Regions from separate parts of the Ensifer sp. genome, predicted to be linked through region 2. Evidence: predicted binding sites of a transcription regulator. Region 2 holds the regulator's gene; the other holds the start of a gene.
What was found. Region 2 encodes PhoB, which activates phosphate uptake and scavenging genes when phosphate is short. Its sites were predicted from a motif close to TGTCATNNANCTGTCAT; they were not measured.

Region 1 (3,712 bases), on a different contig from region 2:
GAAACAGCGAGGTCGCGAGCACATCGAAGCCGACGGGAACGCCGAGGATATAGGCGACGCCGAAATCCCCGAGGCACTTTGCAAAGATCAGCGTGCAGGCAGACACCAGCGACGGCAGCATCAGAGGCAGGATGATCTTGCGGGCGATCACGCCGTTTCCAGCGCCGATGATGCGAGCCGAATCCTCGAGCGTCGAATCGAACTGGCGCAGCGCATTGCCGAACAGAAGGATGACGAACGGCGTGTAGTGCAGCGCCAGGATGATGGTGATCGGAACGGCACCATAGGCGAGCCAGTCCGGCGGTGCAAAACCGAGCGCTTCCATCCAGCTCGGCTGTCCGCCGGTGGTCCTGTTCTTGAAGAGCGTCAGCCACGCCAGCGCAAAGGTCCAGGATGGCAGCATGTAGGGAATGATCAGCACAGTGGCGAACCACTGCTTGCCGGGCAGGTCGGTACGGCTGATCAGCCACGCCATCGGTATCCCGATCACCAACGCAACGACGATCGCGCCGAATGCGATGGTCGCCGTGTGGAGGAGAGGCAGCCAGAACACGTCCGTCGCAATCACCGACAGGAAGACGCGATTGAAATAATAGAGTGTCGCCTCGCCCATCGACTGGCCGGAGCGGGCCTGATCGGCGAACTGGACGAAGAACGCATCCGAAAGCAAAAGCACGATCGGAGCGGCAATCAGATAGGCGAAGAGCACGACGAGGCCGACGCCCACCATCGTGGTCGGGTCCTGATTGTGGACCCGGTAATTGTAGAGGGCTTTGCCAAAGTTTCGCATTGCAATCCCGTGGGTGAAGACGCGCAACAGCGTCGGGCGGACGGCCCGACCTGCGCAGACGTTGTGATCGGTAGGCGCGCGACGGGTCCTGCGCACGCGGCGCATCGACATCAGGTCGTGCAGTTGGAAGGGGTCAGAAGGAGGAAGCGCCGGCCTTGTCGATGACCTCGCGCACGCTTGCCCAATCCCGATCGTAGCGGATCGGCAGGAAGCGCTCGTCGCCGTGAAACTCACTCTTCATTTCGGCGGTGAACTCGAACTCGAAGAAACACTGCTTCATCTTGTCGACCAGCTGTGGTGCAAGGTCGTGCGCATAGGCAAAGGAAGACGTGGGAAAGATGCCGCTGGTGAAAATGACACGCAGGTCTTCGCGCTTGACTATGCGCCGCTCGATCAGTCGCTCAAGCACGTCCGACGCGACGGCCGCCATGTCGTAGTCGCCGGAGATCACGCCAAGGATGGATTTGTCATGGCCGCCCGACATGATCGGCGCATAATCCACGCCCGGTGCAAGGCCTTCTCCCGGAAAGAGCGCGCGCGGCGCCAGATGGCCGGAATTCGAGAAGGCCGAAGCGTGCGCCACGCGCCGACCCTTCAGATCGGCAAGGGACTTGAAGGCAGAATCTGCCCGCACGATCGCAATCAGATTGTAGCCGCGCACGTCGCTGCCGATGCCCTTTGCGGCAAAGGGAACGGCGCCGGCGCGATTGACCGCCTCGACGGTCGGCCCGGTCGAGAAACCGGCAAAATGCAGGCGCCCGGAGCGCATCGCTTCGATCTCGGCGTTGCTCGACTGTACCGGGTAGTAGACTATCTGGCGGCCGAGACAGGTGCCGAGATGGGTGGTGAAATCCTTGAACAGACCGGCATAGACGGCTGGCTCTTCAATCGGCGCATAGGCCCAGACCAACGTCTGCGGATCCCGCCACTTTGCAGGGTCGACAGGCGCGTCGGCGACGTAATCCTTGTCCGCATCGCAGTAGCGCTCATCGAGATCCGCCCGCGTCGCGCAGGCGGCATTGGCCGCCAACGGCACGGCAGACAGCAGCAGGCACGCGAATGCAATGCCGGCCAGCAACAGCCTGTACGCGTTCATCTCTACCCCTCCCCCAAAGCCCCGCTCTCCCGGCAAGTGCTTGCTAGTTCTCATCTGCTTTTCATGTGTGTATGGGAGTATCACTGTCACAATCCTGTCACCTGGACCCCCGATGCGCATTCTCTTGATCGAAGACACACCGGACATAGCCTTTGCCATTTCCATGCGCCTGGAGAAGGAAGGCTATGACGTGACGACCGCGTTCGATGGCGCGGAAGGAGAACGGCTCGCCCTCAACGCCTCGCATGATCTCGTGATCCTCGACATCAACCTGCCTAAGCGCGATGGCTTTGCGATCCTGAGCTCGATGCGCCAAAGCGGATTGACGCGCCCGGTCATTGTCATCACCGCCCGCAACCAGGTGGCCGACAAGGTGGACCTCCTGGAATTAGGCGCTGACGACTATTTGGTCAAACCCTTCGATCTGCACGAGCTCGTGGCGCGGATCAGGGCCGTCTCACGCCGGCACCTCGGCGCGGCGCAATCGGTCCTGCGGTTCGGCTCGATCTCGATCGACCTGTCGGCGCGCGCCGTCATGCTCGGGGATCGGCCGCTCGATCTCGGGCGTCGCGAATTCGACGTGCTGGAGGTGCTGGCAACTCGCTTCGGCACGACGGTCAACAAGGAGCAGATCGTCGTGAAGCTGTTTGGCTATGAGGACACGGGCACGCCGAACGCAGTCGAGCTTCTCGTCTCCCGGGTGCGCAGGAAGCTCGAGGACTGCGACATCGAAATCGTGACGCATCGCGGTGCCGGCTACATGCTGCGGCAGCGCGCTATCGGCGGCGTAACCGGTGCGCTCTGATTACTCCATAGAGCGGCGCATCCTGTTCAGCGGCGCCGCACTGCTCATCATCATCGGGCTGTTCCTGTTCTGGATGGTGCGCTGGAATGCGCACAATGCGGCCGAGGAAGCCTTCGACCGCGTGCTCGGCGCAGCCGCATTGTCGATTGCCGACACGGTATCGATCGAGGATGGAGCCTTGAGCGTGGACTTGCCGCACTCGGCCTTCGCCATACTCGGAACGTCGAGACTCAATCGCATCTTCTACCGGGTGGCAGCGCCCGACGGCACGATCATCACGGGATCGCCGATCCTTGGGCTTGAGATACCCCATGGTACCGGGCCGCAATTGCGGCTGGCCGATAGCAGCTATCGCGGCGAACGCATCCGTATCGCCGCCGTCGCCCGATACAATACCGACGCATCCGGCGGCGGCTGGGTCGATGTGCTCGTCGGCGAGACGCGCGAGGCCCGTGATCAACTTGGGCTGCACCTGACGTTCAATGCCGCCCTTCCGGCGATTGCCGTTTCGGTGCTGGCCTTTCTGCTGATCTGGCTTGCGGTCCGCCAGGCTTTCGCGCCGCTGAGGACGGTCGAGGCCGATCTGCGTTATCGCGCATCCTCCGATCTCAGGCCGGTTCCGGGTCCCGTGCCAAGGGAGGTGAACGCCCTGATTTCGGCGCTCAACGACTTCATGGCGAGGCTTGATTCGGTGCTGGTCGGCCTGAAGAGCGTCACTGCCGATGCGGCCCACCAGTTGCGCACCCCACTGACCGCGTTGCGCGCCCTTTCCGAGCTGTCGATCGACGAAGTGCCGGAAGGCAGGCTGCGCGATATCCTCAGGCGCATTCACGCCAACTCGGTCAATGCCAGCGTACTTGCCAACCAGCTCCTGTCCGATGCGAGCACGCTGCATGGACTGGAATCGCGCATGCGCGAGACCTTCGACATGCGCCAAGTCGTGCGCGACACGATCCGGCGGTTGCAGGCGGAAGGTTCCTATCCAACCCTCGACGACAGTCTCCACCTCGATTTGCCCGAC
Region 2 (3,712 bases):
GCCCGCGCATTCACGGTCTCGCCCGCACGAAGTCCGAGTTCGACGACGTGGTCGAGACCAGCCTGCAGAAGGCGGGCCTCTGGAACGAGGTGAAGGATCGCCTGCATGAGCCGGGCACCGGCTTGTCCGGCGGCCAGCAGCAGCGCCTTTGCATCGCCCGTGCGGTTGCCGTCAGCCCGGAAGTGATCCTGATGGACGAGCCCTGTTCGGCGCTCGACCCGATTGCGACGGCGAAGGTCGAGGAGCTGATCCACGAGCTGCGCAGCAACTTCACGATTGTCATCGTCACCCACTCGATGCAGCAGGCAGCGCGCGTGTCGCAGCGCACCGCCATGTTCCACCTCGGCAATCTCGTCGAGGAGAACGACACCGACAAGATGTTCACCAATCCGGATGACCAGCGTACCCAGGACTACATCATGGGTCGCTTCGGCTGATCGCCGAAGCTCGCCCCCACCCTGTTTCCTGAACGCGCCCGCAAGGATCAAAGATTATGTCCATGCACATAATGTCCGCCTATGACGAAGAACTGAAATACCTGACGCGCCGCATCTCCGAGATGGGCGGCATTGCCGAGCAGATGGTGGGCGAGTCCGTCCGCGCGCTCGTCAATTCCGATCTCGCGCTGGCGCAGAAGGTCATCTCCGACGACACCATCCTTGATGAAGCCGAGCGCCAGATCGGCGAAAAAGCGATCATCACCATTGCCAAGCGCCAGCCGGTGGCCGCGGACCTGCGCGAAATCATGGGGTCGATCCGCATCGCATCCGATCTGGAGCGCGTCGGCGACCTCGGCAAGAACAACGCCAAGCGCGTGATCGCCGTTGCCGGCTCGGGCATCCCGCGCAAGCTGGCCCGCGGCCTCGAGCATCTGGCCGAGCTTGCGCTGGTGCAGTTGAAGGAAGTGCTCGACGTCTATGCCTCCCGCTCGCCGGAGAAGGCCAACAGCATCCGCGAGCGCGACGAGGAGATCGATGCGATCTACACCTCGCTGTTCCGCGAGCTGCTCACCTACATGATGGAAGATCCGCGCAACATCACGCCCTGCACGCACCTTCTGTTCTGCGCCAAGAACATCGAGCGCATCGGCGACCATGCCACCAACATCGCCGAGACGATCTATTACATGGCGACGGGCGCGCAGCCGGAAGGCGAACGTCCAAAGGACGACAATACGTCGACGCTGGGCGCCGTAAAGGACTAGAGCGCCGTGCGTTCTCAGGAACGCACAAAGGACGCTCCAGCACTTTAATTCTGGAGCATCTTACTGCCCTCGAGTGAAACCACCTGAAGGCAGGATGCTCTGGGCCAGGATAAGTTCGAGTGCCTGCATGTAAACTTCATCCGGTCGCAATTTCGGTTGCGGCCCTGCCTTGTTGCGCCTGTAGCCAACCGTTTTCGCGCATGTCTTTGAAAGCGCGCGGAAGGCTTCAGATGCTGTATGTTCGAGCATCTCCCGGCGTTCGATCGAACACGGGATGCTCTGGGTAAGGAGACGTTACCTGATGCTGCCGAAAATCGCCGTTGTCGAAGACGAAGAGGCCCTGAGCGTCCTCTTGCGATATAACCTTGAAGCCGAGGGCTTCGATGTCGATACGATCCTGCGCGGCGACGAGGCCGAGATCCGCTTGCAAGAGCGCCTGCCGGATCTCCTGATCCTCGACTGGATGCTGCCGGGGGTCTCCGGCATCGAGCTTTGCCGCCGGCTTCGCCAGCGCCCGGAAACCGAGCGACTGCCGATCATCATGCTGACGGCGCGGGGCGAAGAGAGCGAGCGGGTTCGCGGCCTTGCCACCGGCGCCGACGATTATGTCGTCAAGCCGTTCTCTACGCCGGAGCTGATGGCGCGGGTCAAGGCGATGCTGCGCCGTGCCAAGCCGGAGGTTCTCTCGACGCTGCTTCGCTGCGGCGATATCGAGCTCGATCGCGAGACGCACCGTGTGCATCGCCGCACCCGCGAAGTCCGCCTCGGCCCGACGGAATTCCGCCTGCTCGAATTCCTGATGTCGTCGCCGGGCCGGGTGTTTTCGCGCTCGCAGCTGCTGGACGGCGTCTGGGGCCACGATATCTATGTCGACGAGCGCACCGTCGACGTGCATGTCGGCCGCCTGCGCAAGGCGCTGAATTTCTCGAGCATGCCGGATGTGATCCGCACCGTTCGCGGTGCCGGCTACTCGCTCGAAAGCTGAGCCGGCCAATCGGTAGGCAATAAAAAAGGGGCCGGTCGGCCCCTTTTTCTGTACGTGTCTTCGCTCACCTCAGCGTGCGCGGCGGCGCTCGGCGGACGGCTGGTAGGCAAGCCTCGCGTGAAATGTGCAGTAGGGCGAAGCTTCCGGGGAATCGTTGCCGCAGAAATGGAATTCCTCCTTCAGCGGGTCGCCGATCGGCCATTTGCAGGTGCGCTCGGTCAGCTGCGTCAGTTCCAGGCGGCGCGACATCGGCACGACCACATCGGTCTGGACGTGGAAGTCCTGTTCGGCGACGAGATCGACTTCGACCTCTTCCTTGAGGACAAGGGCGCCAGCCGGGCGGGTAACCGTGCGGGTGGTGACGCGCGAGGCGAAGTTCGGGGCGCGCGGCGCCGATGTGGCCGGGCGCGGCTTCGGCCGGGTCGCAGCTGCGGTGCCACCAGCCTTGGCCCTGCCGGGCAGGCTCAGCCGGTGAACCTTGCCGATGACCGCATTGCGGCTGACGCCGCCGAGCTGTGCCGCGATCTGGCTCGCGCTCAGGCCCTCGGACCAAAGCTTCTTCAGTTTCTCCACCCGCTCGTCAGTCCAGTTCATTTCTGCACTCTCCGTTCTCAGCGTTGGCGATGACAGAATCTTTCACCACGCTCCGGCAAGGTTCCGGAGCTGCAACGCGATAACACTTTTGGTGACTAGGTCCGCCGCATGCGTCTAGTAATTGAACGTTAACCTACTGACCGCCGGACTCCGTGGCAAGAGTCCGCGGAATCGCGCCGAATCGATTTCTTGGTTTTCCCCAACTTGCTCGGCGGGCGTTGTATTTTTGCAAGCCCCGCCGAGACGATTTTTTCGTCGCACGGATGAGGGTCGTGCGACCGCACTGCAAGGCTTGGTTTTGTTGACATTGCGCTGCGAAATGGGAATAGTGCCTGCGCCGCCGCAAGGCGGCATTTTTAATTTTTGCCGCGCCCAACATCGCGCGCGGACCGATGCCGATAGCAATGAAGGAGAGGCTCGCCATGACTGCAACCACGCCGCTTTACGACACCTACATGCGTGCGCCGTTGCGTTTCGAGCGAGGAGAGGGCGTCTGGTTGATTGCCGAAGACGGCACGCGCTATCTCGACTTCGCTGCAGGCGTTGCCGTCAATTCGCTCGGTCACGCGCATCCGCATCTGGTCGAGGCGCTGAAGGCGCAGGCCGAGAAGGTCTGGCACCTGTCGAACCTCTATGAGGTTCCGGGCCAGGAGAGCCTGGCGCGCCGGCTGTCGGCCGTGACGTTCGCCGACCGTGTGTTCTTCACCAATTCGGGCGCCGAAGCGCTCGAATGCGCAATCAAGACTGCCCGCCGCTACCATTATGCCAAGGGCAATCCGGAGAAGTTCCACGTCATCACCTTCGAGGGCGCATTCCACGGGCGCACGATCGCCACCGTCGCTGCCGGCGGCCAGCAGAAGTACATCGAAGGTTTTGGCCCGAAGGCGCCTGGTTTCTATCAGGTTCCCTTCGGCGACATCGCAGCCGTC

Region 1: a site for PhoB is predicted at 1,971-1,987, ahead of phnD (phosphate/phosphite/phosphonate ABC transporter substrate-binding protein). Genes of this name have one in related genera too.

The regions. Positions count from the first base shown of each region.
Region 1 covers NZ_DALZXU010000002.1:225,764-229,475, reverse strand. The annotation lists gene RTP54_RS14005 (ABC transporter permease) at 1-790, opposite strand, end outside; gene phnD (phosphate/phosphite/phosphonate ABC transporter substrate-binding protein) at 924-1,886, opposite strand; gene RTP54_RS13995 (response regulator transcription factor) at 1,999-2,691, shown strand; gene RTP54_RS13990 (sensor histidine kinase) at 2,681-3,712, shown strand, end outside.
Region 2 covers NZ_DALZXU010000001.1:471,890-475,601, forward strand. The annotation lists gene pstB (phosphate ABC transporter ATP-binding protein PstB) at 1-437, shown strand, start outside; gene phoU (phosphate signaling complex protein PhoU) at 491-1,204, shown strand; gene phoB (phosphate regulon transcriptional regulator PhoB) at 1,506-2,189, shown strand; gene RTP54_RS02315 (GcrA family cell cycle regulator) at 2,259-2,783, opposite strand; gene RTP54_RS02320 (hypothetical protein) at 2,917-3,207, opposite strand; gene RTP54_RS02325 (aspartate aminotransferase family protein) at 3,206-3,712, shown strand, end outside.